Regions from separate parts of the Streptomyces sp. NPDC052016 genome, predicted to be linked through region 3. Evidence: riboswitches for the same ligand, from Rfam matches in the RefSeq annotation. Region 3 holds a riboswitch; each other region holds the start of a gene.

Region 1 (7,463 bases), on a different contig from region 3:
GCCCTGGACGACGAGTCCATGGAGAACCAGCGCGACGTCGTCAAGAACGAGCGCCGCCAGCGCTACGACAACGTTCCGTACGGCACGGCCTTCGAGAAGCTCACCGCCCTGGCCTACCCGGACGGCCACCCCTACCACCACACGCCGATCGGCTCGATGGCCGACCTGGACGCGGCGACCCTGGAGGACGCGCGCGCGTTCTTCCGCACCTACTACGCGCCGAACAACGCCGTCCTGTCGGTCGTCGGCGACATCGACCCGGAGCAGACGCTCGCCTGGATCGAGAAGTACTTCGGCTCCATCCCCGCCCACGACGGCAAGCCCGAGCCCCGGGACGGCACGCTGCCCGACGTCATCGGCGAGCAGCTGCGCGAGGTCGTCGAGGAGGAGGTCCCGGCCCGCGCCCTGATGGCCGCCTACCGCCTGCCGCAGGACGGCACGCGCGCGTGCGACGCCGTCGACCTGGCGCTCACCGTGCTCGGCGGCGGCGAGTCCTCCCGCCTGTACAACCGCCTCGTCCGCCGCGACCGTACGGCGGTGGCGGCCGGCTTCGGCCTGCTGCGGCTCGCCGGGGCGCCGTCCCTGGGCTGGCTGGACGTGAAGACCTCCGGTGACGTCGAGGTGCCGGTCATCGAGGCCGCCATCGACGAGGAGCTCGCCCGGTTCGCCGAGGAGGGCCCCACGGCCGAGGAAATGGAGCGCGCCCAGGCCCAGTTGGAGCGCGAGTGGCTGGACCGGCTGGGCACGGTCGCCGGCCGCGCCGACGAACTCTGCCGGTACGCCGTGCTGTTCGGCGACCCGCAGCTCGCCCTGACCGCCGTCCAGCGCGTGCTGGACGTCACGGCCGAGGAGGTGCGGGAGGTCGCCAAGGCCCGTCTGCGCCCCGACAACCGAGCCGTACTGGTCTACGAGCCCACCGAGAACACCGCCGACGAGGACGAGAACGAGGAGGCGGCCAAGTGACCGAGCTCGCCACGATGGACTTCCACCCCCAGCCGCAGGCGGGCGAGGCCAGGCCCTGGGCGTTCCCCGCCCCCGCGCGCGGGACGCTCGACAACGGCCTGACCGTTCTGCGCTGCCACCGCCCGGGCCAGCAGGTCGTCGCCGTCGAGATCCTCCTCGACGCGCCCCTGGACGCGGAGCCGTCCGGACTCGACGGCGTCGCCACGATCATGGCGCGAGCCTTCTCCGAGGGCACCGACAAACACTCCGCCGAGGAGTTCGCCGCCGAGCTGGAGCGCTGCGGCGCCACCCTGGACGCGCACGCCGACCACCCCGGCGTCCGGCTGAGCCTGGAGGTCCCGGCCTCCCGCCTGGCCAAGGCTCTCGGCCTGATCGCCGACGCCCTCAGGGCGCCCGCGTTCGCCGACAGCGAGGTCGAACGCCTCGTGCGCAACCGCCTCGACGAGATCCCGCACGAGCTGGCCAACCCCTCGCGGCGGGCCGCCAAGGAGCTCTCCAAGGAGCTGTTCCCGGCCACCGCGCGCATGTCGCGCCCGCGCCAGGGCACCGCGGAGACGGTCGAGAACATCGATTCCGCGGCCGTCCGCGCCTTCTACGAGAAGCACGTCCGGCCCGCCACGGCCACCGCCGTGGTCGTCGGTGACCTGACGGGCCTCGACCTGGACGCGCTCCTCGGCGACACCCTGGGCGCCTGGACGGGCTCCGCCGCCCAGCCGCGGCCCGTACCGCCGGTGTCCGCCGATGACACCGGCCGGGTCGTCATCGTGGACCGCCCCGGCGCCGTCCAGACGCAGCTGCTGATCGGCCGCGTCGGCCCCGACCGGCACGCGCGCGTGTGGCCGGCACAGGTCCTTGGCACCTACTGCCTCGGCGGCACCCTCACCTCCCGCCTGGACCGCGTCCTGCGCGAGGAGAAGGGCTACACCTACGGCGTGCGCGCCTTCGGGCAGGTCCTGCGCTCCGCGCCGGACGGCTCAGGGGCCGCGATGCTCGCCATCAGCGGCTCCGTCGACACCCCGAACACCGGTCCGGCGCTGGAGGACCTCTGGAAGGTGCTGAACACGCTCGCCGCCGAGGGACTCACCGACGCCGAGCGCGACGTCGCCGTGCAGAACCTGGTGGGCGTGGCGCCGCTGAAGTACGAGACCGCGGCGGCTGTCGCGAGCACCCTGGCCGACCAGGTCGAGCAGCACCTGCCCGACGACTACCAGGCGACGCTGTACCAGCAGCTCGCCGCGACCGGCACCGTCGAGGCCACCGCGGCGGTCGTGAGCGCCTTCCCGACGGACCGCCTGGTGACCGTCCTCGTCGGTGACGCCGCCCAGATCAAGGAGCCGGTCGAGGCCCTGGGTATCGGCGAGGTCAAGGTCGTCTCGGCCGAGTAGGGCGTTGTCCGGCGGAGCGGGTCGCGGGAGTCGACGGTGACGCACGGGCGCAGGTGAGCGGGGCGTCGTGCGTCCAGTTGCCGGGCGGAGGGGGCGACGCGGCGGGAGGCCTCCCGCCCGAGCGGAGTCGAGCGTGGGGAGGGCGTGTGCCAGGCCCCGCGTCCGCGGCCTGACCCGCCCGGCCGGACCGACTGTGGCCGCGGCGCCTGCTCACCGTGGCGTCCGCTCACCGCGCCGCACGCTCGCCGCGGCGCCCGTGCCGCCGGGCCCCGTGTCACGCGCGGCCGGACGGACCGTGGCCGCGGCGCCTGCCCACCGTGGCGCCTGCTCACCGCGCCGCCTGCTCACCGCGCCGCCCGCTCGCCGTGGCGCCCTGCCCGCCGGGCCCCGCGTCGCGCGCGTGCAATGAGGCCCCGGTGACCCGACGGTCACCGGGGCCCCTTGATGTCCGAATTGAGGGAGAGGTTGCCTGTCTGCCCTGTGGCATGCGCTACAAAAGCCGCGTTCCGTTTGGGGATTGAGATCGGGCCCGTCTAGTTTCGTCCGGGCTGTTCGTCGGGCAGTGCGCCGCACCCGCGGCACCGGACAGCCATCGCCGAGTCCCCGTACGGCGCGAGCCAGGGGAGCCGGGGACCCAACTGTGCAGTCCCTGGGGTGAATCGGACGCCCGCGCGAGTCGCGAGGGGGCCCGTAGGAGACCTTCCTGCTCCGAACCCGTCAGCTAACCCGGTAGGCGAGAGGGAAGGAAAGGACCGCTCAACTTCATGGCGTTCACCTGCGCCACCGGGAAGCACCGTCGTCCCAGCCGGATGAAGCGCACCACCGCCCGCGCGGCGGGCATCGCGGCGCTCACCACCACCGGCGTCATCGGCACCGTCGCCTCCTCCCCGGCTTTCGCCGCCGAGACCCCCGTCGAGCAGACCGGGCTGATGCCCGTCGTCACCATCGGCGACTCCGTCGCCGAGCGGATCGACGACCAGGCCGCCGCCCAGAAGCAGGCCGCCCAGGAGGAAGCCGCGCGCAAGGAGGCCGCCGCCCAGGCGGCCGCGAAGGTCAAGAAGGAGCGCGAGGCGAGGGCCCGAGCAGCGCGCGAGGCCGAGCGCAAGCGCCTCAACACCTTCGTGTCGCCGATCGCCGGCTCCTACGTGTCCACCGGCTACCGGTCCGGCGGCTCCCTGTGGTCATCCGGAAGCCACACCGGCATCGACTTCCACGCCTCCAGCGGGACCCCCGTGCACGCGGTGGGGCTCGGCACCGTCGTCGAGGCCGGCTGGGGCGGCGCCTACGGCAACCAGGTCGTGATCCGGATGAACGACGGCACCTACACCCAGTACGGGCATCTGTCCTCCATCAGTGTCTCGGTGGGCCAGAAGGTCACCCCGGGCCAGCGGATCGCCCTCTCCGGCGCCACCGGCAACGTCACCGGCCCGCACCTGCACTTCGAGGCCCGCACGAGCCCGGAGTACGGCTCGGACATCGACCCGGTCGCCTACCTCCGTGGGCACGGCGTCAGCCTCTGACGACGTACCCGGCAGATCGTCCAGCCCCGGCCCTCGCGGCCGGGGCTTTCGCCGTTTCATGAGCCTCGTTGTCCAAAAAATATCCATGGATTCCGGCCCGCCGTCGGAAATTCCGGCTCGTTGCAATAGAGTCACCCGACGGACGTCATTCGTCGACGTTTCACGGGGATTAAGGCGGAGGTCGGTCATGCGTATTCCGGCGCACTCGGTGTGCACGGCCATCCGGGACGACATCGTCGCGGGTGTCTACGAGCGCGGCAGCCGCCTCACCGAGGAACTCCTCGCCCGCCGCTACGGCGTCTCGCGCGTCCCCGTCCGCGAGGCGCTGCGCACGCTCGAGGCGGAGGGCTTCGTCGTGACGCGGCGGCACGCGGGCGCGTGCGTCGCCGAACCGACCGAGCAGGAGGCCGCCGACCTGCTGGAGATGCGCATGCTGCTGGAGCCCCTCGGAGCCTCCCGGGCCGCGCAGCGCCGCACCGAGGCCCATCTGAAGGTGCTGCGCGGTCTGGTGAGGCTGGGCCAGGAGCGTGCCAGGAGGGGAAACAGCGAGGACCTGCGGTCTCTGGGCGGCTGGTTCCACGAGACGCTCGCCCAGTCCTCCGGCAGCCACACCCTGACGTCGACACTCACCCTGCTGCGCCACAAGATCGCCTGGATGTACGCGGTGGAGGCGCCGACCAACCCGGTGGAGTACTGGGCGGAGCACGGGGCGATCGTCGACGCGGTGGCACGCGGCGACGGCGAACGCGCGCGGGCGCTCACGGCGCTGCACGCCGAGCGCTCGTCGGCCGCGCACCGGCTGCGCTTCACGGGCGCGGAACGCCCCGACCGTGTGAGGACTTCGCAACACGTAGTAAACATGTCGGGCCCGCGGCATTAACAATGGGGCCGTATACAAAGAAGGGATATTCGGCGGAGGTGTATTTCCGCTGCCCTTTTTCCAGCGCGCCCGGGAATTCCGCCGGTGCGCTGCCTCGTGCGCTCGCGGACTTTTTCCGGTCGGCCTAGGAAATGCCTCGGTGACGACCGGGGAAAAGGGCGGAGCCGCGCCGCCCGGGACGGGCGACGCGGCTCGGTGCGCGCTTCGAGCGAGGTTCGGACGGTCTCAGCCCGGAGGCTCAGACGGTCTCGGCTCAAAGGCTCAGAGGCTCAGACGGTCTCGGGAAGCTCCTCGAGCCCCTCGGAGACCAGCTTGGCCAGCCGGTCGAGGGCGATGTCCGCACCCTCGGCGTCGGAGGCGAGGACGATCTCCTCGCCACCCTGGGCGCCCAGACCGAGGACGGCCAGCATGGAGGCCGCGTTGACGGGGTTGCCCCCCGCCTTGGCGATCGTCACGGGGACGCCTGCGGCCGTGGCGGCTCGGACGAAGATGGAGGCGGGGCGGGCGTGGAGGCCCTCGGCCCAGCCGACGTTGACGCGGCGCTCAGCCATGTGTTGCTGCCCTTCGGTGTTCAGGGTTGTCTAGACCAGTGTTCCACACGTGAAGCGTGCCCGGAACGGGTCTGTGTCCCGTTCCGCCGTGGTCGTCGGGTCGCGGCCTCGACCCGACGTTCCGTCCTCCACAGACTGCCTCGCGCCGTTGTCGTACGCGAGCCGTACTCTGGGCCCCATGCAGAGCGCGCCGGACCGGCACGAGTACCCCGCCCACTGGGAAGCCGACGTGGTGCTGCGCGACGGCGGCACCGCGCGCGTCCGCCCCATCACCGTCGATGACGCCGAGCGCCTGGTCAGCTTCTACGAGCAGGTCTCGGACGAGTCGAAGTACTACCGCTTCTTCGCGCCCTACCCGCGTCTGTCCGCCAAGGACGTCCACCGCTTCACGCACCACGACTTTGTGGACCGGGTGGGACTCGCGGCCACGGTCGGCGGCGAGTTCATCGCCACCGTACGCTATGACCGCATCGGTGCCGACGGCCTGCCCGCCTCCGCGCCCGCCGACGAGGCCGAGGTCGCCTTCCTCGTGCAGGACGCCCACCAGGGCAGGGGCGTGGCCTCCGCCCTCCTGGAACACGTGGCGGCCGTCGCGCGCGAGCGCGGCATCCGCCGGTTCGCCGCCGAGGTGCTCCCCGCCAACACCAAGATGATCAAGGTGTTCACGGACGCCGGGTACACCCAGAAGCGCAGCTTCGAGGACGGCGTCGTCCGCCTGGAGCTCGACCTCGAGCCCACCGAGCGCTCCCTTGCCGTACAGCGCGCGCGGGAGCAGCGCGCCGAGGCCCGCTCGGTACGGCGGCTGCTGGTGCCGGGCTCGGTCGCCGTCGTCGGCACCGGCCGCACCCCCGGCGGCGTCGGCCGCAGGGTCCTCGGCAACCTCCGGGAGGCCGGCTTCACCGGGCATCTGTACGCGGTGAACAAGGCGTTCCCCGACGACTTCAAGGAACTCGACGGGGTGCCCGCGCACCGTTCCGTGCGCGACATCGACGGGCACGTCGACGTCGCGGTGGTCGCCGTCCCGGCCGAGCGCGTGCCCGAGGTCGTCGCCGAGTGCGGCGAGCACGGCGTGCAGGGACTCGTCGTCCTCGCCGCCGGCTACGCGGAGAGCGGGCCCGAGGGCCGCGATCGCCAGCGCGAACTCGTGCGGCAAGCGCGCGCGTACGGGATGCGGATCATCGGCCCCAACGCGTTCGGGATCATCAACACCTCCCCGGAGGTGCGGCTGAACGCGTCCCTGGCACCGGAGATGCCCAGGCCGGGCCGCATCGGCCTGTTCGCCCAGTCCGGCGCCATCGGCATCGCCCTGCTGTCCCGGCTGCACCGGCGCGGCGGAGGCGTCACCGGCGTCACGGGCGTGTCGACCTTCGTCTCCTCCGGCAACCGCGCCGACGTCTCCGGCAACGACGTCCTCCAGTACTGGTACGACGACCCCGACACCGACGTCGCCCTCATGTACCTGGAGTCCATCGGCAACCCGCGCAAGTTCACCCGCCTCGCCCGGCGTACGGCCGCCGTCAAGCCGCTCGTGGTGGTGCAGGGCGCCGGATCGGCCCCGCAGGGGCACGCCGTACGGGCCACGCGGCTGCCGCACGCGACGGTGTCGGCGCTGCTGCGGCAGGCAGGTGTGATCCGCGTGGACACCATCACCGAGCTGGTGGACGCCGGCCTGCTGCTCGCGCGCCAGCCGCTGCCGGGAGGCCCGCGGGTGGCCATCCTGGGCAACTCCGAGTCGCTGGGGCAGCTGACCTACGACGCGTGCCTCTCCGAGGGCCTGCGCCCGCTGCCGCCGCTCGACCTGACCACGGAGGCGTCGGCGGAGGACTTCCAGGCGGCGCTGGCGCGGGCCCTGGCCGACGAGACCTGCGACGCGATCGTGGTGACGGCCATCCCGGCGATCGGTGAGGCGTCGCCCGGCGACGCGGAACTGGCGGAGGCCCTGCGTTCGGCGACGGCCACCGGCCCCGCCAAGCCCGTGCTCGTCGTGCACGTGGAGCTCGGCGGCCTGGCGGAGGCCCTGTCGGCGGCCGCGAGCACCGCCCCACGCGCGCGTGCCGCGACGACGGACGCGGCGGCACCGCAGGCCGGCCCGGGCCGCACCCCGGTGACCGAGGCGCCCGAAGGCGCCCACCTCATCCCCGCCTATCCCGCCGCCGAACGCGCG
Region 2 (7,463 bases), on a different contig from region 3:
AGGGACAGCCGGGCCGCCCGCTCCCGCAGCCGCAGCACCGGCAGCGTGGGGATGCCCTCCCGGAGATCCGTCCCCGGCGTCTTCCCCGACTCGTGCGAGTCCGACGCGATGTCGAGCACGTCGTCCGCGAGCTGGAAGGCGACCCCGAGCCGCTCCCCGTACTGGGTCAGCACGTCCACGACCGTGTCGTCGGCGCCGGACATCATCGCCCCGAACCGGCACGACACCGCCACCAGCGATCCGGTCTTCCCGCCGAGCACGTCGAGGTAGTGCTCGACCGGATCCCGCCCGTCCTGGGGTCCCGCGGTCTCCAGGATCTGCCCGGTGACCAGCCGTTCGAACGCCTCCGCCTGCACCCGCACCGCCTCGGGTCCGAGGTCGGCGAGGATGTGCGAGGCCCGGGCGAACAGGAAGTCCCCCGTGAGGACCGCGACCGAGTTCCCCCACCGGGTGTTGGCGCTGGGCACCCCGCGCCGTACGGACGCCTCGTCCATCACGTCGTCGTGGTACAGCGTGGCCAGGTGGGTGAGCTCCACCACCACGGCCGACGGCACCACACCGGGTGCGTAGCGATCACCGAACTGCGCCGCGAGCATCACCAGCAGCGGCCGGAACCGCTTACCGCCCGCCCGCACCAGGTGCTGGGCGGCTTCCGTGATGAACGGCACCTCACTCTTGGTGGCCTCGAGCAAGCCTTCCTCGACAGCCGCCAAACCTGCCTGGACATCGGCTTCCAGAGCCTGGTCCCGCACGCTCAGCCCGAACGGCCCGACGACGGTCACGAGGAGTCTCCTGTCTGCTGGCGTCTACCGGCGATTACACGGTTTGTCGATAGGTCGCTGCCATCACTCGAGTCAGCGTATCCGGTCACGTTTCGATCACTGATAAAGCCCCCACGTCCCCCGGCCCCCAGGTCGCCCGACCAGAAGGCGACGGGAGGCGCCCGGATGAGCACGGGCGGCTTCGGATCACGACCGGTATGTTTCTGATCATTCGACATGAAAGGACATTTATCGACTGACCAGGAAGTAGGGATTCATGTCCCGCGCGGAGGAAGACGTCGATTCCGACGACCGGCAGCCCCTTCCACGCACTCCGCACCCCGTCCACCGACCTCCCGGGGGCTCCGCTCATGCACAACCGTCCGTCCTTCCCCTACGAGACGGCCCACGAGGACCTGCGCATCCCGCTTCCCGACGGAACGCGCCTGTACGCGCGCGTGTGGCGACCGCTGACGAACGAACCGGTACCCGCGCTGCTCGAATACCTGCCGTACCGCCTGACCGACTGGACCGCGCCCCGCGACTGGCAGCGCCATCCCTGGTACGCGGGCCACGGCTACGCCTCCGTGCGGGTGGACGCGCGCGGGCACGGCAACAGCGAGGGCGTGCCGGGCGACGCGTCCGCGGTCACGGAAGCGGCGGACGGGGCGGCCGTGGTCGAGTGGCTGGCCTCCCAGCCCTGGTGCGACGGCAAGGTGGGCATGTTCGGCATCTCGTGGGGCGGCGTCGACCCCCTCCGGGTCGCGGCCCTCGCGCCCGAGCCGCTCAAGGCGGTCGTCACGGTCTGCGCCACGGACGACCGCTATGACAACGACGTGCACTATGCGGGAGGTTCCGTCCTCGCCGCCGGTCTGCACGCCCGGGCCGCGGCCCTGCTCGCCTTCTCCTCCCGCCCGCCCGACCCGCGGTACGTCGGCGACGCCTGGCGGGAGATGTGGCCGGCCCGCCTGGAGGCCGTGGAGCCTGCCGGTCACACCTGGCTGGCCCACCCGACCCGCGACGCGTACTGGCGGCAGGGCAGCGTCCGCGAGAACTACGGCGCGATCGAAGCGGCCGTCCTGGCGGTCGGGGGCTGGCACGACCCGTACCGCGACACGGTGCTCGGGCTCGTCGAGCACCTCCCGTCCGACCGGGTGCGCGGCCTGATCGGCCCGTGGTCGCACCAGTACCCGGACCGCGGACTGCCGCCCGGCCCCGCGATCGGCTTCCTCCGGGAGACCCTCCGCTGGTGGGACCACTGGCTGAAGGGCCGGACCGCATCCGACGGCGCCTCCCCCGCAGGCGTCCTGGCCGAGCCGCTCCTCCGGGCCTACGTCATCGGCTCCCACGCCCAGGCCACGGCCCACGCCGCCCTGCCCGGCCGCTGGGTCGGCGAGCCCGCCTGGCCCTCCCCCGGCGTGAGCAGCGTCACGTACACCCTCCGCGGCGCCCCCGTCCTGGTGCGCTCGCCGATGCACACCGGGGTGGACGCCGGCCGTCTGCTCCCCATCGGCCACGAGGCCGACCTGCCGCCGGACCAGCGGGCGGAGGACGCGCGGTCGGCCTGCTTCGATTTCCCGGTGGCCGAGGAGACCTGGGTGCTGGGGCGGCCCCGGGTGCGGCTGCGGCTGACGTGCGAGGTGCCGCGCGGGCAGGTCGTCGCGCGGGTGTGCGACGTGGCGCCCGACGGCTCCTCGACCCTGGTCACGCGCGGGGTGCTGAACCTCTCCGCCCGTCACGGCCGGGACCGGTCCGTGCCCTGGACGCCGGGCGCGACGGAGGACGTGGCCTTCGCGCTGAACGGCATCGGGTACGCCGTCCCGTCCGGCCACCGCATCCGTCTCGCCGTCTCCTCGGCGTACTGGCCGTGGGTCTGGCCCGAGCCCGGGTCGGCGGCGGGCTTCACCCTGGACCCGGCGGGCAGCGCCCTGGAGTTGCCGGTGCGGACCCGGGACACCGGCCCCGCGGTCGCCTTCGAGGAGGCCGGGCAGTCCCCGCCCCTGGGGGTGACCCACGGGGTGGCGGCCGACGGATGGAGCCCGGACACCCTGGACGAACCGCGTCCGGAACGGCGGGTGGTGCGGGACGTCGCCGAGGGCGCGTGGCGGCTGGAGTTCGATCCCGGCCACGGCGGCACGCGCGTGTACCCCGACGGACTGGAGTTCACCGAGGACGCGCTGGAGACGTACACCATCGCCGAGCACGACCCCCTCACGGCCCGTGCCCGCTCCGACTGGTCGATCCGGCTGCGCCGCCCGGAGCCGGCGTGTGAGGCGGTCGTGCGGACCCGCTCGGAGATCATCTGTGACGGCGTCGACTTCTTCACCTCCGACGAAGTGGTGTGCACGGCGGGCGACGAAGTGGTGTTCCACCGGACGTGGGAGAAACGCGTCCCTCGCACACCGCTCTAGCTCCGCCCCTTAAAACGGACTTGGGATTTATTGTCCGATTCACCCCTCTTGTCGACGCTGGTGACTTGGCTCACTTCGCACATCGAGCCATCCCTGGAACCGGATCCCGCAATTCCACTTCTGTGCTGGGGCAGTTGACGGTTTCCAGCAGCAAAGGATCAAGCACCCCATACACACCTGATCAAGGTCATTACGCCTGTTCCACGAATCAGCCACTTGTTCCGGACATGTGCTCTCGCATACGTTCCCGCCCAGTCGGGCGGACCGCCGAATCCTGCCGCCGCCCTTCACCACCCATCGACGAACCACTCGCACGGCAGGAGCGGGGGACCCAGGTAGAACGCCGGGCCGTACGTCACGCACGTACCGGACCGGCTCGGGGTGAAGTCGCGTCGCCGTACCCCTACGGCGGCCGGCCGGGCACCTCCCAGCCCGAACCCGACAGCTCACCTCGCAGGCGACGGAGAGGAACTTCGCCATGCCCGCTGCCGCTCAGCCCCGCCGCAACCGCCGCCCCCGCCTCGCCCGCACCGTCGCCGCCGTCTGCACCGGCGCCGCCGTGCTCGCCCTCCCGCTGGTCGGCGCCACCAGCGCCTCCGCCGCCACCACGCCGTCGGGCACCACCCTCGCCGGCTACCCCAACAACCTCGACGGCTGGATCCGCCAGTCCCTCGCCATCATGGCGGAGCGGGGCATTCCGGGCACGTACAACGGCATCCACCGCAACATCATGCGCGAGTCCTCCGGCAACCCGAAGGCCATCAACCTCTGGGACTCCAACGCGGCCAAGGGCACCCCGTCCAAGGGCCTGCTCCAGGTCATCGACCCGACCTTCGCCGCGTACCACGTGCCCGGCACCGCCTACGACCCGTACGACCCGGTCGCCAACATCACCGCGGCCTGCAACTACGCGGCGGACCGCTACGGTTCGATCGACAACGTGTTCGGCGCGTACTGACCGGACCTTCCGTCCCCTCTAGGGGAAGAGGCGCTCGAGGACGACGGCCACGCCGTCGTCCTCGTTCGACGTCGTCACCTCGTCGGCCACCGCCTTCAGTTCGGGGTGGGCGTTGGCCATCGCCACGCCGCGCGCCGCCCAGTCGAACATCGGGATGTCGTTGGGCATGTCACCGAAGGCGATCGTGTCCTGGGGCCGCAGACCCAGGTGTTCGGCGGCCAGCGCCAGGCCCGTCGCCTTGGTGATGCCGCACGGCTGGAGCTCCACCGTGCCCGGCCCCGACATGGTGACGGTCGCGAGCGAGCCGACCACCGAGCGGGCCGTCGCCGCCAACTCGTCGTCGGACAGGGCGGGATGGCGCAGCAGCACCTTGCTGATCGGCGCGCACCACAGGTCGTCGCGCGAGCCGACGCGCAGGGCCGGCAGGGTCGGGTGGGGCATCCGGTAGCCCGGCTCGATCAGCGTCAGCCCGTCCACCCCGTCCTGGTCGACGGCCGCGTACACCAGCCCGACCTCCGCCTCGATCTTGCCGAGCGCGGTCTCGGCCAGCTCCCGGTCCAGGGTGACCGACCACAGCAGACGGTCCGCGCCGGCGTCGTACAACTGCGCGCCCTGTCCGCACACCGCGAGCCCCCTGCTGTGCAGGTTCTCCAGCAGCGGCCGCACCCGGGGTGCCGGGCGGCCCGTCACCACCAGGTGGCGGGCGCCGGCGGCCGCCACCCGCGCGAGCGCGTCGAGCGACCGGTCGGAGAAGGTGTCGTCGCCGCGGAGCAGCGTTCCGTCCAGGTCGGTGGCGACGAGGGGGTACGCGCAGCGCGCGGCATCTGCGAAGGGTGCGGCCATGATCAGAGAATACGGATTCCGGCCGCTCCCAACTCACCGGCCGTTCAGCCCGATCGGCCGCCGGCGCACGGACCGGGGCCCTGCGGAAGCAACAGCTTTCTGACGCAACGCCGGGTACGGACCGGTTAAAGGCCTCTGCACCGGTTGGCAACAAGATGGTCCGCTACCTACCGCCCGAACTGCCAGGAGCGGTACCGTCCAGGTGTCCAGGGGGGACTTGATCGGGGGGTCAGGTTGAGCAGTGGACGTATTCGCGTGCTGAGGCCGGAGGATCTCGGCGAGGGGGAGCGAGAGCGGTGGCGGGCGCTGCGCGCCGCGTCCACCGTCCCGCGCAACCCGTTCATGGAGCCGGAGTTCGCCGCCGCCGTGGGCCACGTACGGCCCCGCGCGCGGGTGGCGGTGGTGTACGAGGGGCGGGAGCCGGTCGGCTTCCTGCCCCACGAGCGGGGCCGTCTCGGCCGGGGCCAGGCCCTCGCGTACGGCGTCTCGGACGCCCAGGGAGCCGTGCTGAGCCCGGGCATCGGGCTGGACGCGGACGAACTGGGGCGGGCGTGCTCCCTGTCCAGTTTCGCCTTCGACAACCTGGAGGCGGAGCAGGGGCTGTTCGTCCCGCACGCGGCCGCCGAGTACGCGTCCTACGTCATCGACGTGGAGAAGGGGTACGAGACCTACGAGTCCGTACTGCGGGCGCAGTCGCCGAAGTTCCTGAAGACGACGCTCGCCAAGGAACGCCGGCTGGGCCGCCAGGCCGGGCCGCTGCGGTTCGTGTTCGACGAGCGCGACCCGGCCGCGCTGCGCACGCTCGTCGCGTGGAAGTCGGCGCAGTACCGCAGGACCGGCCGCCGGGACCGGTTCGCGCAGGAGTGGATCACCCGGCTCGTGGCCACGCTCGCCGAGACGCGCGCCCCGGAGTGCTCCGGCACGCTGTCCGTCCTCTACGCCGGTGAGCAGCCGGTCGCCGCGCACTTCGGGCTGCGCTCGGCGACCGTTCTGGCCTGCTGGTTCCCCGCGTACGACCCGGACTTCGCGAAGTACTCGCCCGGCCTGGTGCTCCATCTGCGGATGGCCGAGGCGTCGGCGTCCGAGGGCATCGGCCTGCTCGACCTGGGGCGGGGCGCGGCCGAGTACAAGGACTCGCTGAAGACGGGAGAGCTTCCCGTCTACGAGGGAGCGTGGACGCGTCCGGGGGCGGGCGCCGCGCTGCACTGGCTCAGCCGTGAGCCCGCGCGCCGCGCACACCACTTCGTGCGCCGCCGGCCGAGGCTCGCGTCGGCGGCCGCACGGGTGCTGCGGAGCGCGGGCCGGTTGCGCCGGTCGTGAGGGCAGGGGGCTCATGCCAGGGAGAGGATCAATGAGAGCAGGGGGGTCGTGGTTCATGTCCCGCGCACGTGTGGAGCAGGAGATCCGGAGGTTCCTCGACATCGGGCCGGTCCAGGTCGCCGAACTGGACCTGCAGGGGGCCGAGGCCACCCTCAGACCCGGCCCCGGCAGCCCGCCCGTCACGCACGGCCAGGTGTTCCTCCTGGTCAGGAGGGACGGGCGGCCGATCGGCACCCTGCTCGGGCTGGTCCCGGAGGGCGCCGACCCCAAGGCCGCCCTCGCCGGGCCGGCCCGGGAGCGGTTCGCCGCGGAGGCCGCCGCCGCCGAAGCTCCTCCGACGCCGCACACCGGTGTGCCGCACACCAGCGTCGTCATCGCCACGCGCGAACGGGCCGACCGGCTCGCCCACGCGCTCGACTCGATGCTCGCCCAGGACCACGCGGACTTCGAGATCGTCGTCGTCGACAACGCGCCCGTCACGGACGCCACCCGGGACCTGGTCGAGTCCAAGTACGCCGAGCGCGTCCGGTACGTGACCGAGCCGGTGCCCGGTCTGGCCGCCGCGCACAACAAGGGCGTCGAGGCCGCGCGCGGCGAGGTGATCGCCTTCACCGACGACGACGTCGTCGCCGACCCGCGCTGGCTCACCGAACTCACCGCGCCCTTCGCCGCCGACCCCGGCCTCGGCTGCGCCACCGGCCTGATCCTGCCGGCCAGGCTGCGGACACCGGCCCAGGTGCTGCTGGAGAGCCACGGCGGCTTCGCGAAGGGCTTCACGGCCCGCACGTACGACCCCGCTGACCCGCCGGCCGACGAGCCGCTGTTCCCGTTCACGGCGGGCCGGTTCGGGTCCGGGGCCAACATGGCCTTCCGCGCCGACGTGCTGCGCGCGGTCGGCGGCTTCGACCCGGCGACCGGCGCCGGCACGCCCGCCCGCGGCGGCGACGACCTCTACGGCTTCGTCCGCGTCCTGGCCCAGGGCCACCGCCTGCACTACACGCCCCAGGCCCTGGTCTGGCACCACCACCGCGAGACCTGGCGTGACCTGGAGACCCAGGCGTACGGCTACGGCGCCGGCCTCACCGCCTATCTCACCGCGATCCTCGTCAACCGGCCCGGCCTGCTGCCCGCGTTCCTCGCCCGCCTGCCCCGGGGCCTGGCCCACGCGCG
Region 3 (7,463 bases):
AGCTCGCCCGAGCCGTCCGCGAGCCGCAGCCGGACCCCGCTCGCCGACTCCACGACGAGCGGTTCGACCCGGCCGGGCATCGGCCCGTACGGATGCCACACATGCCGCCGGTCCAGTTCCAGCAGTTCGGACACGGTCGGCTCAGGCATTGGGCGCGAGATCCGTCCCGGCGCCGCGGCGGCGGACGGCGACCAGGTCCGTACGGGGTTCGCCGGCCGGCGCGGCCGGAGCGGAACCGCAGACACCGCCGCCTTCGTGCGATCCGCAGCCCGCGCTCTCGTGGGACCCGCAGCCCGCGCTCTCGTGGGACCCGCACCCACCGCCGGCGGCGGCGGCCCGGTGCTCCGGCAGCGTCACCTGGTCGGCGCCCTCCACCTCGAAACCGGCGTCCGCGATCATCTCCAGGTCGGCCTTGCCCGCCTGCCCCTCGCTGGTGAGGTAGTCCCCGAGGAAGATCGAGTTGGCCAGGTGCAGCGCGAGCGGCTGCATCGTGCGCAGATGCACCTCACGGCCGCCCGCGATGCGCACCTCGACGTCCGGGCACACGAACCGCACCATCGCCAGGATCCGCAGGCACCGCTGCGGGGTCAGGTTCCACTCCTTGGCCAGAGGGGTGCCCTCGAACGGGATCAGGAAGTTGACCGGCACCGAGTCCGGGTCCAGCTCGCGCAGCGAGAAGACCACGTCCACCAGGTCCTCGTCGCTCTCGCCCATGCCCGCGATCAGACCGGAGCAGGCGGACAGTCCCGCCGCGTGCGCCTTCTGGACCGTGTCCACCCGGTCGGCGTACGTGTGCGTGGTCGTGATGTCCGCGTACGTCCCCTCGGACGTGTTCAGGTTGTGGTTGTAGGCGTCGGCGCCCGCCTCGCGCAGCCGCTCCGCCTGGCCGTCGGAGAGCAGACCGAGGCAGGCGCACACCTCGACCTCCTCGTTCTGCTCCTTGATGGCCTTGATGGTCTCGGAGACCCGGTCCACGTCCCGGTCGGTCGGACCGCGCCCGCTGGCCACCAGACACACCCGCTTGGCGCCGCCGGCCAGCCCCGCGGCCGCCGCCTGGGAGGCCTCGTCGGGCTTGAGCCACGTGTACTTGAGGATGCCGGCCGTGGAGCCGAGCCGCTGGGAGCAGTAGGAGCAGTCCTCGGGGCACAGCCCCGACTTGAGGTTGACGAGGTAGTTGAGTTTCACCCGGCGCCCGAACCAGTGCCGGCGCACCTTCCCGGCCGCGGCCACCACGTCGAGCAGGTCGTCGTCGGCCGTCGCGAGGACGGCCAGTGCTTCCTCGCGGGTCGGCAGCTCGCGCCGAAGCCCCTTGTCCACCAGCGTGTTCAGCAGGTCCATGAGAGCCGATCCTGTCCTACCGACCCGCTCCGGGCCAAGGTAGGGATCGCACAACACACCCTCCTCGACGTGTGGGTATTGCCACACCATGGGTGGCCGCCCGTCCCGCTAGTGTCTGTCCGCTACCTACAAAAGCCCCGGAGGACCCATGGCGTTCGGCTGGATCGACGAGCAGGCGGAGCTGCGCCACCGCGCCGGACTGGTACGGACCCTGCGGCCCCGGCCGGCCGACTCGCCGCTCCTCGACCTGGCGAGCAACGACTACCTGGGCCTGGCCCGCCACCCCGAGGTCACCGAGGGCGCGGCCCGGGCCGCGCGGACCTGGGGCGGCGGCTCGACGGGCTCCCGGCTGGTCACCGGCACCACCGAGCTGCACGGCGAGCTGGAGCGGGAACTGGCGGACTTCTGCGGCTTCGAGGCGGCCCTGGTCTTCTCCTCCGGCTACGCGGCCAACCTCGCCGCGGTCACCGCGCTGGCCCCGCACGGAAGCCTGATCGTCTCCGACGCGGGCAACCACGCCTCGCTCATCGACGGCTGCCGGCTGGCGCGCGGCACCACCCAGGTGGTCGCCCACGCCGACCCGGACGCCGTGCGCAAGGCGCTCGGCACGCACGCGGGCCCGGCGGTGGCGGTCTCCGACACGGTCTTCTCGGTCGACGGCGACGCGGCGCCGCTGGCCGCCCTCGCCGGGGTGTGCCGGGAGCACGGCGCCGGGCTGGTCGTCGACGACGCCCACGGGCTGGGGGTTCTGGGGGACGGCGGCCGTGGCGCCCCGTTCGCCGCGGGGCTGGCGGGCGCCGCGGACGTCGTCGTCACGGTCACGCTGTCCAAGTCGCTCGGCAGCCAGGGCGGAGCCGTGCTCGGCCCGGCACGCGTGATCGACCATCTGGTCAACGCGGCGCGGACGTTCATCTTCGACACCGGCCTCGCCCCGGCGGCGGCGGGCGCCGCCCTGGCGGCCCTGAGACTGCTGCGCCGCGAGCCGCACCGCGCGGCACGCGCGCGTGCGGTGGCGGGCGACCTGCACGCACGGCTGACGGCCGCGGGTCTGGAGGCGGTACGTCCGGACGCCGCGGTCGTCTCCGTGCGGGCGCCGTCCCCGGAGCAGGCCGTGCGCTGGGCGGCGGACTGCCGGGCGGCAGGCCTCGCCGTGGGCTGCTTCCGCCCTCCTTCCGTACCCGATGGCATCTCGCGCCTGAGGCTGACCGCCCGCGCGGACCTCACCGAGGCTCAGATCGAACGCGCTGTACGAGTGATCGACGGGGCACGACCATGAGTCGGCGTGACACGGCCGTGCACCGGCTGACGGGTGGGGGGTGACGGGTCAGCGGAACGCGGCCGTGAAACCTGTCCAGCTCTCGGGGGAGAAGAGCAGGGCGGGACCGGCCGGGTCCTTGGAGTCGCGTACGGCGAGCAGACCGGCCCACGGTCCGGAGGCTGGGCGGGCCGTCTCGACGCAGTTGTTGGCTCCCGTGCTGTAGCTGCTGCGCAGCCACGGCAGGCCCTGCGGATGATGGCGATCGTGCAGGTCGGTGCTGGAAGGTACGTTCCGAGGCAGTGCGGTCATGGTGCCTCCTTACGCGCCGTCAGCTGTCGCGGCGATGTATTCCAGTGTGTCTGCGGGCGAAAGAGCGTGCGCCCGGAGGGCATTGAAGGCCTCCGTGTAGGCCTGGAGGTCTTCTTTCCGTTCGAGGTAGAGGCTACTCGTCAAGTGGTCGAGAACAACCACATCCAGATCAGAAGTGCTCGAAAATGAGAAGATAACGAAAGAGCCGGTGACCCCGATGTGCGCTCCGGCGGTGAACGGCAGTACCCGAAGCGTCACTTGCGGCAGCCGGGCCGCCTCCATGAGCCGCTCCAGCTGCCGCGCCATGACCTCGGGACCGCCCACCTCCCGCCGCAGCACCGCCTCGTCCAGCACCGCGTTCAGTTCCAGCGGCGGCCGGACGCGCAGCACGTCCTGCCGGGCCAGCCGCACCTCCACCAGCGTGTCCACCTGCTCCTCGTCGACGCCCTCGACGGCGGCCCGGGTCACCGCTCGCGCGTACTCGGGCGTCTGGAGCAGCCCCGGCACCACGGTCGTCTCCAGCGTGCGCATCGCGGTGGCCTGCGACTCCAGGCTGATGAAGTCCCGGTAGGCGGGCGGCAGCACCCCGCGGTAGGCATGCACCCAGTGGTCCCGTCCGCCACTCTCGACCGATCCCGCCAACGCGAGCATCAGTTCACGCAGTTGGGGATCGGTCACACCGTAGGCGTCGAGGAGTAACCGCACATCGGCCGGTTTCGTACCGCTGGTGCCGGTCTCGATCCGGCTCACCTTCGACTGGTGCCAGCCCACGAGCCGGGCCGCCTGACCACTGGTGAGACCCACGCGGGCGCGCAAGGCCCGCAGTTCGGCGCCCAGTTTCCGGCGGCGCACCGCGGGACCGTGCTGCATGGGCGTTCTCCTTACAGCTTCCGGGCCGTCCAAATACGCTCTGCCGTAGCAGAGTTCACCGCATCGGGCGACAGATATATGCATAACTTGGTGGATCGCCACCCGTGACGGACGCGGCAGTGGCAGTCTGACGACGAAGCACCAGTCCGGGACCGTACTCGAACCATCCGCACCGTGTCGGACTCCGGTCCCGTGGGAAAGGGACGACGTCGCCATGGCAGACCATCTGGAAGCATCCGTCACTCTGCCGAGCGATCCCGCCTCGGTGTCCACGGCCCGCGCGTTCGTGCTGACCACCCTCGGGGAGTGGGGCCTCCCCGCCGAGACGGAGGCGGCGGACACGATCCGCCTCATCGTCTCCGAACTCGCCACCAACGCCGTACAGCACACCTTCGGGCAGTCACCCACCTTCACGGTGGACCTCGTGCTCGACCGGGACGAGCAGCTGCGCATCGGCGTCACCGACAGCCACCCGCGCTTCCCGAAGCGCCTGCCGGCCGCCGTCCAGCAGGACAACGGCCGCGGCATGGTGATCATCCGCTGGCTGACCGCCGAGTGCGGCGGCAAACTGCGCGTCCGCCCCACCCGCGAGGGAGGCAAGACCGTCTCCATCCACCTCCCGTGGTCGGTCACCGCGGAACCGGTGCCGACCGCCGGCCAACAAGACCCTTGACCCACACGGGTGACGGTCCCGACGTCCGCGCAGGGACACACCTGACCGCCGAAGCGCCGGCGGAAGTCGCCGGCGACCTCTGGACGAGCCCACGGGCGCCCGCGGAGCGGCTTGCCGCGCGGGGGACGCCCACGGAGCGGCTACCGCCCACAGAGGCGCCGGCGGACGGCTGCCACGCACGGGGCGGCGCCGACGAGGCCTCTGACATCGGTGCCCCGGCAGTCGTTCCCCGCCCGTGTCACAGCCCCGCACTGACAAGGCGCCGCGCTCGGTCCCGGGGGGAGTGTCGCGCAGCCCGGCGTTGCGGGGTACCGCCCGCGCCCACCCGTGCCGCCCCAGCGGCACGACTACCCGCGGTCGGGCGGGTGCGGCTGCCCTGGCTGGTGGGGTCGCACTGGGGGTGTCGCGCAGCCCGGCGTTGCGGGGTGTCGTCCGCGCCCACCCGTGCCGCCCCAGCGGCACGACTGCCCGCAGTTGGGCGGGTGTGGCTGCCCTGGCTGGTGGGGCGTCGCGCTGGGGGGTGTCGCGCTGCCTGGTGTTGCGGGTGTCGTCCGCGCCCACTCGTGCCGCCCCAGCGGCACGACTGCCCGCGGTCGGGCGGGTGCGGCTGCCCCAGCATGCGGCTCGGCTGTGGTGCCGGGTACGGCGACTTCAGCCTGTCCGGCGTTTGAGGACGAGGCCCGTTCAGGGCCGATGCGGGGGGTCGGGGGCGGCAGCCCCCGAGGTCGGGAAAGGGCAGGGGCGGCGGGGGCGAGAAAACCCCGGATGTCGCCGGAGTCCTGCGGCGGTCCCGCCGGTCCGCCCACGGCGGGTCGGGCGACGCGGGCGCCCGCCGGCCGATGACGGACGGCGGACGGCGGACGTGAGCTGGCCGGTGGCCGAGAAGCCGCCGCTCCCGGCCGCACAGCCCGCTCCGAGCACCCCTCTCGCCCCGCACCGCCGTCCATGCACCAGCGTGCGTTCCGGGGCGGCGGCGGCGCGTCAGGTCACCGCCACCGCCCCGGAAGATCACTTGACCCGGCCGTACCACACGCTCTTGGTCCAGATCTTCTGCAGCCGGACCACGTCCCCGGTCTTCGGCGAGTGCCAGATCTTGCCCTTACCGGCGTAGATCCCGACGTGGTAGACGTACGACCCCGAGTGGAAGAACACGAGGTCTCCGGCCTTGCGCTTGCTCGCCGAGATGTGGCGGGTCTTGTTGTACTGCTGGGCCGCCGTACGGGGCAGCTTCTTGCCCGCCTTCTTGTACGAGTACAGCGTGAGCCCGGAGCAGTCGAACCTGTTCGGCCCCGTGGCCCCGTACTTGTAGGGCGAACCCTTCTTGGAGGCCGCGACCTGGAGCGCCTTCGTCGCAGCGGTGGCGGCCGAGGCGTCGGAGGCGACACCCGGGACCACGATCGAGCCGCCCACGGCGGCGATGGCGAAGGCCGAGGCCGTACCGGCCCGGGCCATGAGCGACGGGACACGATTGAGCGCAGTCATGCGCAACCCTTCGTCAGCCGCCTGTGAAGGATGACCTGTCGGATTCGGGCTGGCGAAGTTGCCCGGCCGCTGCTGCGGCTTCACCCCAAGGGCTGCTCGGCCCGGCGCCTCCCTGGGGAGTCGACCGTCCCGGCGACCCGGCTTGCTTGGGTCCTCCACTCCTGCCGATGCACTTCTGTCGACCGGTCATCCGGGCGGCGGCAGGACTCGGCGTCCGCCCGGACCGCCCCGCCGCTTGTGGCGGGGGCTTGTCGTCAGACAGGGATCTTGGCGCACCGATGTCCGAAAATCCCAACGCAACCGGGGATTTGTGGGGTTACTCACCACTCACCCGTTCGGGTGGACACCCTGATGACCGGTCAGATGTCAAGGAGACGAAATGCCCCCGGACCTGCGCAGGAACCTTTCGTTCCGGTGTCGGGCCCCGGCAATCGCGCAACCCGTGTGGGCTGGAAAAAGCGGCCAGGGATACGCCGAACAGGGGTACGTCGTTTGGTGCGTTTCGGCTCCGGTCCGGACGTCACGCTCTCCGCGAACACCGCCCGGACCGGACGCGCCTGCGTCAACTGTCGGGGAGCGGGGGCACCGTGACGCGCGCCGTGCGGCGCTCCCCGTCCAGGACGCGCAGCGCCCGCGCCAACGTCGGCGCGTGCAGCTCGTTCTCGCCGCGCTGGTGCATCAGCGTCAGCGCGTCGCGCAGCGCGGCCGCGCGGCCGACCAGCGCCTGGGCGGCGCGCAGTCCGCGGTAGGTGTCGCCGTGGTGGGCGGGGTTGATGCGGCCCAGCAGGTCGACCACCTCCAGGTAACGGTCGATCAGCTCGGCCTCGGCCCGGGTCAGCGCCGGCAGCGGGGGCAGCTCGGGAGGCAGCACGGGCGGCCTACCTCGCGTCCGGCGCGCCGTGCGGGACGCGCCGGGTCGGCACGATCCCGTCCGCCAGCCCGTACTCCACGGCCTCCCGTGCGTCCAGGACGCGGTCCCGCTCGAGGTCCGCGGAGACCTGCTCCGCACCGCGCCCGGTGTGCCGGACGAGCATCTCCTCCAGGCGGGCGCGGACGCGCGTCAACTCCGCGGCCCGGACGGCGAGGTCACTGGTCTGGCCCTCGATCGGCTCGGGCAGGGCCGGCTGGCGGAGCACCACGCGCGCGCCCGGCAGCACGTACCGCTTGCCCGGTGTGCCCGCGGCCAGCAGTACGGCGGCGGAGGCGCCGGCCTGGCCCAGGCAGACGGTCTCCACGTCGCAGGTGACGTAACGGAGCGTGTCGTAGACGGCCGTCATGGCGCTGAACGAGCCGCCGGGGGAGTTGATGTACAGCGAGACGTCCCGGTCCGGGTCCTTGTGCTCCAGGTACATGAGCTGCGCCATCACGTCGTTCGCCGCGGTGTCGTCGACCGGTGTCCCGAGCATGATGATCCGCTCGTCCAGGAGCTTGGAGTACGGATCCAGCGTCCGGTGCCCGGATCCCGCGCGTTCGGTGAACTCGGGCAGGACGTGGCGGGTGGGCGGTCGGTTCATGGCAACCCCTCCTTCTGCG
Region 4 (7,463 bases), on a different contig from region 3:
GCCCGACGACCCGCTCTTCGAGGAACTGTTCCACCCCGTCGCCGAACGCCTCCTCGACCGCTGCGACGCCGTCCTGCGCATCGGCGGGCCCTCGCGGGGAGCCGACCGGATGGTGGCGCGGGCCCGCGCCCAGGGCAAGGACGTCCACACCGATCTGGCCGAGTTGGTGGACGCGGGCGGTCACACCGAGGCGCACGGATCCGCCGGGACACCCGTCGGCGGCCGGCGATGACCGAGAGCGGCCGGACCGGGCGCCCGGGCATCGACGTGCCCGACTCCCGCGGCCGTACCGGGCTGGACCGCCAGGGGCGCGACCTGATCGGCAACCCCCGCGTGCGGATCGTCGACGTCGAGGTCCTCGCCTGCGACTGGGCGGTCCTGCGCCGCACCACCTTCGACTACCGCCACAACGACGGCCACTGGAGCCGCGAGCGGCGCGAGACGTACGACCGTGGCGACGGTGCGACGATCCTGCTCTACGACCCGGAGCGGCGTACGGTCCTGCTGACCCGTCAGTTCCGGCTGCCCGCCTACGTGAACGGGCACCCGGACGGCATGCTGCTGGAGACCGCGGCCGGGCTGCTGGACGGCGACGACCCGCAGGAGGCGATCCGCCGTGAGGCGGAGGAGGAGACCGGGCGGACCGTCCACGAGGTCGAGCACGTCCTCGACGCCTACATGAGCCCCGGCTCGGTCACCGAACGCCTGAGTTTCTTCGCCGCGCCCTACGACGGATTGGCGCCCGGCGCGGCCACGGCCGGGGTGGCCGACGAGGGCGAGGACATCACCGTCGTCGAACTGCCCTTCACGGAGGCGCTCGCCCTGGTCCGCAGCGGCGCGATCGCCGACGCGAAGACCATCATGCTGCTCCAGTGGGCCGCGCTCGACGGCCCCTTCGGACAACGGTGAAACCAGGAGAGGACGACCATGTGGCCACGGGTCGACGGCATGCGCGCACTGGAGCTCGGCAGCCCCGACGAGATGCGCGTCCGGCTCAACTCCCTCGTCCTGGAGGGGCGGAAGACGGCCACGACGGGCCTGCTCGCGGAGTACGTGGAGGAGACGGAGGGGCTGGAGTACGTCGGTGAGCGCCTCGCCCTGCTCGACGTCGACGGTCTGCGCGTCGCGACCGTGGAGATCACCGGCGTCGAACGGACCACCTTCGCCGGGGTGTCCTGGGAGCACGCGGCGGCCGAGGGGGAGGGCGACGCCGACCTCGAGGAGTGGCGGGCGGGCCATCGCCGGTTCTGGAGCGCCGAGGGCACGCCCGTCGAGGACGACACGCCCGTGGTGTGCCTGGCGTTCCGGGTGGTGGAACAGGCCCCTCGGTGAGGGGCGGACACGTTCCGCCGGCGGGGCGGACAGGTCCCGCCGGTCTGGTGAGGGGCGGACCTGTTCCGCCGGGGCGATGAGGGGCGGACCCGTCCCGCCGGGGCGGTGAGGGGCGGAGACGTTCCGTCGGCGGAGCGTGGTGCAGATGGCCCGGTGTGCCTTCTCAGCCCACGCCGAGCCCCGTGAGGTCCCCCAGCGGCAGCGTGTGCTGCGTCTGCAGGACCTTCGCGCGCAGGTAGCGCACGTTGTGCGGGGTGGTGAAGACGCCGGTCGGCACGCGGTCGTGGACGTCGATGCCCAGCGCGCGGAGCTGGCCGGCCTTGTCGGGGTTGTTGGACAGCAGGTCCACGGTGGTGATGTCGAGGGCCCGCAGCATCTGCGCGGCGGCCGTGTAGTCGCGGCCGTCCTCCGGCAGGCCGAGGGCGGCGTTCGCCTCGTAGGTGTCCAGGCCCTGGTCCTGGAGGGCGTAGGCGTCGAGCTTGTTGTAGAGGCCGATGCCACGGCCCTCCTGGCGGAGGTAGAGCAGGACGCCGCCGCGGTCGGCTATGCGCTCGACCGCCTCGCGCAGCTGAGGGCCGCAGTCGCAGCGGGCGGAGCCGAAGACGTCGCCGGTCAGGCACTCCGAGTGGAGCCGGACGAGGGGGCGGGGGCCGGGGTCGCCGAGGACGACGGCCACGTGCTCCTGGCCGTCGGCCAGGCCGTGGAAGGTGACCAGTTCGGCGTCGGTCGCGTAGCCGTCGTGGAAGCGCAGCGGTACCCGGACGCGGGCACGCGGGGTGGCGGCGGGGGTGTCGAGCATGCGGGTTCTCCGGGTCCGGTGGGGCCGCGCGCGGGGCGCCTTCTGCGTTCTGCTTCAGATTTGAAGCAGACCACGATCGAGACCCTACCCTATGCTTGAACTTTGAAGCAATGCTGTGCGGTGCGGCTCATGCGGTCCCGGAGCAGGGCGACGACCGCCTGCGCCACGGGGGGTCCCCCGGCGGGGCGTCGTCGCCGTCTCCCTGGAGTCCCCGCGCGACCTGCGTGAAGATCTCCTCGAGCTGACCCACCTGTTCGGGTGTGAGCCGGTCGAAGAGGAAGGCGCGTACCGTCTCGACATGTCCGGGTGCCGTGTTCTCCAGGACCGTCAGGCCCGCGTCGGTCAGCACCGCGACGCTCCCGCGCTTGTCCCAGCGGCAGTCCTCCCGCCGCACCAGCCCGTCCTTCTCCAGCCGGGTCACGGCGTAGGTCAGCCTGCTGCGGGTGATCTTCAGCCGCTCGGCCAGGTCGGTCATGCGCAGCCGCCGCTCCGGTGTCTCGGAGAGGTTGGCCAGGATGGAGTAGTACAGGTGAGGCATGCCGGCCTCCTGCTGGAGCTGTCGGTCGATCGCGTCCTCCAGGAGGAGGTATCCGGCGACGTACGCGCGCCAGGCGCGCTGCTCCTCGGGGGTGAGCCAGCGGGTCGTCATGCGTCCAGTGTAGGTTTGTTTCAAACTTGAACCAAGTCCCCTGTCGGACCGAGCCCGGAGAGACCGCGCCGATGCCGTACCCGTACGTCCTGCTGTCCGCCGCCGTCTCCCTCGACGGCTACCTCGACGACACCGGACCCGACCGCCTGCTGCTCTCCGGCCCCGCCGACTTCGACCGGGTCGACGAGGTGCGGGCCTCCGTCGACGCGATCCTCGTCGGCGCCCGCACCATCCGCGCCGACAACCCCCGCCTCCTGGTCAACTCGCCCGAGCGCCGGGCCGCGCGCCGGGCGGCGGGGAAGCCGGAGTATCCCCTCAAGGTCACGGTCAGCGGGTCCGGCGAGCTGGACCCGGCGGCGAACTTCTGGCACACGGGCGGCGAGAAGGTCGTGTACACGACCGACCAGGGCGCCGAGCGCGCCCGGTCGCTCGGCCTCGCCGCCGATGTCGTCCCGCTCGGCCCCGGCCTCGACTGGCGGCGGCTCCTGGAGCACCTCCACGACGTCCGGGGCGTGCGGCGGCTCATGGTCGAGGGTGGCGGAACCGTCCACACCCAGCTCCTCCAGGAAGGCCTCGCCGACGAACTCCAGCTCGCCCTGGCCCCTTTGTTCGTGGGCGACCCGGACGCGCCCCGGCTCTTCGGGCCCGGCGGCTACCAGGGCGGCCGGCTGCGGCTCGTCGAGACGCGGCCCATCGAGGACGTCGTCCTGATGCGCTACGAGCCCACCGCGCCCGGCGCCGGCCCGCTCCTGGCCGCCGCCGACCGGCGCTGGCTGGCCCTCGCGTGCGAGCTGGCGGCCGACTGCCCGCCGTCGCGGACCGCGTTCAGCGTGGGCGCGGTGGTGGTGGCCGCGGACGGGACGGAACTGGCGCGCGGCCACTCGCGGGAGGCCGGCGACCCCGTCGTCCACGCCGAGGAGGCGGCCCTCGCGAAGATCGACCCCGCCGACCCCCGGCTGCCCATGGCCACCGTCTACACCAGCCTCGAACCCTGCACCCGCCGTTCCTCCCGCCCGACCCCCTGCGCCCGGCTCGTCCTCGACGCCGGGGTCCGCAGGGTGGTGACCGCCTGGCGCGAGCCGAACACCTTCGTGACCGACGCCGACGGAACCGGTCTGCTGACGGCCGCGGGCGTGGACGTCCTCGTCCTCCCGGAGTACGAGGAGCGGGCGGCGGCCCCGAACCGGCATCTCCTGTGAGCGGGGTCTGGGCTTTCCCGCGGGCCCTGTGAGTGGGGTCAGGGCTTTCCCGCGGGGGGCCCTTGAGCGGGCTCAGGGTTTCCCCGCCGGGGGGCGCGGGGGAACCGCGCGATCGGCCGCCGTGAACCACCCCGCCCCGGCTCCCGGGCGCCGCTGAACAAAGGTGTGCGCTTCGTGTCCGGCGGATGGCGTACACTGGTGTCATACCGACGCGGGGTGGAGCAGCTCGGTAGCTCGCTGGGCTCATAACCCAGAGGTCGCAGGTTCAAATCCTGTCCCCGCTACTCAAGGCCGAGGGCCGGAACCCGATCACAGGGTTCCGGCCCTCGGTGGTTTCTCCGTGACGTCCCTGACGGCTTTCTCGCGCACCGTGATCGGCTGAGCGCCCTGTGCATAACAACTGAGTCACCATCAAAAACGCTGCGACTCCTGTAGCGACCGCGAGGCGTGGTCAACTCGCCCGGTTTTCACCGCTCCTGGGGCGAAAGTCCAGGCCAGAAATGTTGTTGATCAAGTGGAACAGCTTGGAATCCAACCCCCGGGTCTATTAACGTTCGATAACGCAGCGCGGTCGTCCCAGCCGTCACAAGAGGCGGCTCCGTGCGCACGCGCCGAATCCCGTAAGGGAACCGGGGAACCACCACCTTGGGGTGAATCACGCGGAAGCCGCCGTGGAAACACGGCCGGATTTACGCGCGTAGGAGACCTTCCCGCTCCGAACCCGTCAGCTAACCCGGTAGGCGACGGAAGGAAAGGAGTACGCCCGCGTGGCGTCCAACCGGCCTGCCCCAGAAGCCCCCAGCGCGCCCAGCCAGACCTTCGGTTATGGCGGCTACCGCACCGACGAGGGCCCCTGGGAGGAGTGGAACCCCACCGCGGAGTCCATTCGCCCGGTACGCGGCCGGCACCGCGTCGCCAAGCAGCGCGGCGGACTCGCCCGCAGCTCCACCGTCCTGGGCGTCGGCGTCATAGCCGCCGTCGGCGCGGGCGGCATGGCCAGCGCCAACACCGGCAAGCCGCCTGTCTCCATCTCCATGCCGGACCTCCCCAACGTGGGTTCCCTGATCTCGGACGACGACACCCCCGCCGAGGAGCCCGCGCCCGCCCTCAGCGCCTTCGGCAGCACCCTCGCCGCCGACGACAGCGCCGAGAGCGCGGCCGACGCCGGCGAGGCGCTGCGCAGCCGGATCATGGCGCAGGCCGAGTCGCAGCAGACGCAGCTCGAGACCAAGGCCCAGGCCGCCGCCGAGGCCGCCGCGGCCAAGGCGGAGGCGGAAGCGGCCGCCAAGGCCCAGAAGGAGGCGGAGGCCAAGGCCGCCGCCGCGAAGAAGAAGGCCGCCGAGGAGGCCGCGAAGAAGGCCGAGGCCGAGCGGCTGGCCGAGCTCGCCAAGCAGTACACGCTGCCGACCTCCTCGTACACCATCACCTCGACGTTCGGTCAGGCCGGCGCCTACTGGTCCTCCGGGTACCACACCGGCCTCGACTTCGCCGCCCCCACCGGCACCCTGCTCAAGGCCGTGCACAGCGGCACCATCACCTCGGCCGGCTGGGACGGGTCGTACGGGTACAAGACCGTGCTCACCCTCGACGACGGCACCGAGATCTGGTACGCCCACCAGTCCTCCATCAGCGTCAGCGTCGGCCAGAAGGTCGCCACCGGTGACGTCATCGGCCGCGTCGGCGCCACCGGCAACGTCACCGGCGCCCACCTCCACCTCGAGGTCCACCCCGGCGGCAGCAGCTCGGGCATCGACCCGGCCGCCTGGCTGCGGGACAAGGGGCTGAGCCTCTGAGGTCCCGTACCTCCTGAGTATTCCGGGGGCCGGTGAGGTGGTTTCCCGGATGTTTGCGGAACCCTTGGCCGGAGGCGCGGAATGCGTGCCTCCGGCCACGGCGTTGAATCGGAGCATGACTTCTCTGCGCAAGCTCGGCTCCTCGGACCTCGAGGTCTTCCCGCTCGCCCTCGGCGGCAACGTCTTCGGCTGGACCGCCGACGAGGCGGCCACCTTCGCCGTGCTCGACGCCTACACGGCCGCCGGCGGCAACTTCGTCGACACCGCCGACTCCTACTCGGCGTGGGTCGACGGCAACAGCGGCGGTGAGTCCGAGACCCTCATCGGCAACTGGCTCAGGGCCCGCGGCAACCGCGACGACGTCGTGATCGCGACGAAGGTGAGCCAGCACCCCGACTTCCAGGGCCTGACCGCCGCCAACATCAAGGCCGCCGCCGACGCCTCGCTGCGCCGCCTGGGCACCGACCGCATCGACCTCTACTACACCCACTTCGACAAGCCCGAGGTGCCCGTCGAGGAGATCGTCGGCGCGCTCGACGCGTTGGTGAAGGCGGGCAAGGTGCGGCACATCGCCGCCTCCAACATCTCCGCCGAACGCCTGCGGGCCTCCCTGGAGTTCTCCGACCGCGAGGGCCTCGCCCGGTACGTCGCCCTCCAGCCGCACTACAACCTCGTCTCACGCGACACGTACGAGGGCGAGCTGCGGGACCTGGTCGCCGCCACCGGCCTCGCCGCCGTGCCCTACTTCGCGCTGGCCGCCGGCTTCCTCACCGGCAAGTACCGGCCCGGTGCGACGGTGGACAGCGCGCGGGCCCAGGGGGCCGGAAAGCACCTGCAGACCGAGCGGGGGCGGAAGGTCCTCGCCGCCCTCGACGAGATCGCCCGGGCCCACGACAGCGAGATCGCCACCGTGGCACTGGCGTGGCTCGCCGCTCAGCCGACGGTGGTCGCGCCGATCGCCTCCGCACGGACCGTGGAGCAGCTGCCGGCGCTGCTGGGCGTGGCCGGGCTGGAACTGACGGAGGGCGAGATCGGGCGTCTGACGGAGGCGTCCGCGTAACGGACCGCCGAGAGGCGCGCCGAGGGTCTCCCGATGGCGGACCGATGTCCGGCGGGGGCGGCCCTCGTCACTGGTTCCGCTGAGCCCCGTGGGGTGGGGGGTAGGGGCCGTACCCGGAGTACCCGGGGTGGAAGTGCGGGTGAGGGTGCGGGAGCTGGGGTGGGGGTTGCGGGTACCGGGCCTGCGGGTACGGGCCGGGCGCCGTCCCCGGCGGATGCCCGTGCCCGTGGACCCCGTACATCGGCCAGGGCGGCATGGCCAGGGGCACCGGGGGCGCCGTCATACGGGCCGCGTGGTCCAGCGCGGGGCGCGCGATGTCCTTGCGGCGCCACAGCTCGTTCAGCAGCTCCCGTTCCCGTACGACGAAGTCGGCGCCGGCCCGGCCGAGGCGTCCCCGGTGCCGCAGGAACGCCAGGGACGTCGCGTACGCCTCGTACCGGGCCACCTCGCGCGCGGCCGGCTTGCCCAGGTACCGACGGGCGTGGTCGCGGGCCAGCCGCCGGGCCCGCATCGAGCCCAGGGCGTACGGTTCCCCCGGGGTGAGCCAGCCCGCCGCCGCGTAGGCGGGGAGCTCCTCGCGTACGGTGCCCAGTTCACGTTGGCGCGTCCACACCACCAGCCAGGTCAGCAC

What was found. A riboswitch is a leader RNA that binds a small molecule or an ion and turns the genes downstream of it on or off. The one in region 3 is predicted to bind cyclic di-AMP.
Region 1: it holds a riboswitch for cyclic di-AMP, as region 3 does, so the genes downstream of both, ACIHAR_RS25595 (M23 family metallopeptidase) here and ACIHAR_RS30145 (C40 family peptidase) in region 3, are expected to answer to the same signal.
Region 2: it holds a riboswitch for cyclic di-AMP, as region 3 does, so the genes downstream of both, ACIHAR_RS28875 (transglycosylase SLT domain-containing protein) here and ACIHAR_RS30145 (C40 family peptidase) in region 3, are expected to answer to the same signal.
Region 4: it holds a riboswitch for cyclic di-AMP, as region 3 does, so the genes downstream of both, ACIHAR_RS37150 (M23 family metallopeptidase) here and ACIHAR_RS30145 (C40 family peptidase) in region 3, are expected to answer to the same signal.

Annotation. Positions count from the first base shown of each region.
Region 1 is NZ_JBIUBX010000021.1:113,743-121,205, forward strand. Features, by position in the region: gene ACIHAR_RS25585 (pitrilysin family protein) at 1-963, shown strand, start outside; gene ACIHAR_RS25590 (pitrilysin family protein) at 960-2,348, shown strand; cyclic di-AMP (ydaO/yuaA leader) riboswitch at 2,932-3,099, shown strand; gene ACIHAR_RS25595 (M23 family metallopeptidase) at 3,113-3,868, shown strand; gene ACIHAR_RS25600 (GntR family transcriptional regulator) at 4,056-4,748, shown strand; gene ACIHAR_RS25605 (HPr family phosphocarrier protein) at 5,018-5,299, opposite strand; gene ACIHAR_RS25610 (GNAT family N-acetyltransferase) at 5,478-7,463, shown strand, end outside.
Region 2 is NZ_JBIUBX010000025.1:152,623-160,085, reverse strand. Features, by position in the region: gene ACIHAR_RS28885 (polyprenyl synthetase family protein) at 1-782, opposite strand, end outside; gene ACIHAR_RS28880 (CocE/NonD family hydrolase) at 1,133-3,172, shown strand; cyclic di-AMP (ydaO/yuaA leader) riboswitch at 3,461-3,647, shown strand; gene ACIHAR_RS28875 (transglycosylase SLT domain-containing protein) at 3,651-4,130, shown strand; gene ACIHAR_RS28870 (HAD family hydrolase) at 4,149-4,973, opposite strand; gene ACIHAR_RS28865 (GNAT family N-acetyltransferase) at 5,229-6,293, shown strand; gene ACIHAR_RS28860 (glycosyltransferase) at 6,349-7,463, shown strand, end outside.
Region 3 is NZ_JBIUBX010000027.1:90,299-97,761, reverse strand. Features, by position in the region: gene ACIHAR_RS30175 (adenosylmethionine--8-amino-7-oxononanoate transaminase) at 1-149, opposite strand, end outside; gene bioB (biotin synthase BioB) at 142-1,338, opposite strand; gene ACIHAR_RS30165 (8-amino-7-oxononanoate synthase) at 1,487-2,614, shown strand; gene ACIHAR_RS30160 (DUF397 domain-containing protein) at 2,663-2,905, opposite strand; gene ACIHAR_RS30155 (helix-turn-helix transcriptional regulator) at 2,915-3,775, opposite strand; gene ACIHAR_RS30150 (ATP-binding protein) at 3,990-4,448, shown strand; gene ACIHAR_RS30145 (C40 family peptidase) at 5,457-5,930, opposite strand; cyclic di-AMP (ydaO/yuaA leader) riboswitch at 5,934-6,112, opposite strand; gene ACIHAR_RS30140 (hypothetical protein) at 6,493-6,801, opposite strand; gene ACIHAR_RS30135 (ATP-dependent Clp protease proteolytic subunit) at 6,809-7,444, opposite strand.
Region 4 is NZ_JBIUBX010000041.1:34,155-41,617, forward strand. Features, by position in the region: gene ACIHAR_RS37115 (DUF4406 domain-containing protein) at 1-232, shown strand, start outside; gene ACIHAR_RS37120 (NUDIX domain-containing protein) at 229-909, shown strand; gene ACIHAR_RS37125 (ASCH domain-containing protein) at 928-1,332, shown strand; gene ribA (GTP cyclohydrolase II) at 1,496-2,131, opposite strand; gene ACIHAR_RS37135 (MarR family transcriptional regulator) at 2,259-2,780, opposite strand; gene ACIHAR_RS37140 (dihydrofolate reductase family protein) at 2,852-3,979, shown strand; tRNA gene ACIHAR_RS37145 (tRNA-Met) at 4,190-4,263, shown strand; cyclic di-AMP (ydaO/yuaA leader) riboswitch at 4,579-4,739, shown strand; gene ACIHAR_RS37150 (M23 family metallopeptidase) at 4,747-5,772, shown strand; gene ACIHAR_RS37155 (aldo/keto reductase) at 5,888-6,832, shown strand; gene ACIHAR_RS37160 (PrsW family intramembrane metalloprotease) at 6,900-7,463, opposite strand, start outside.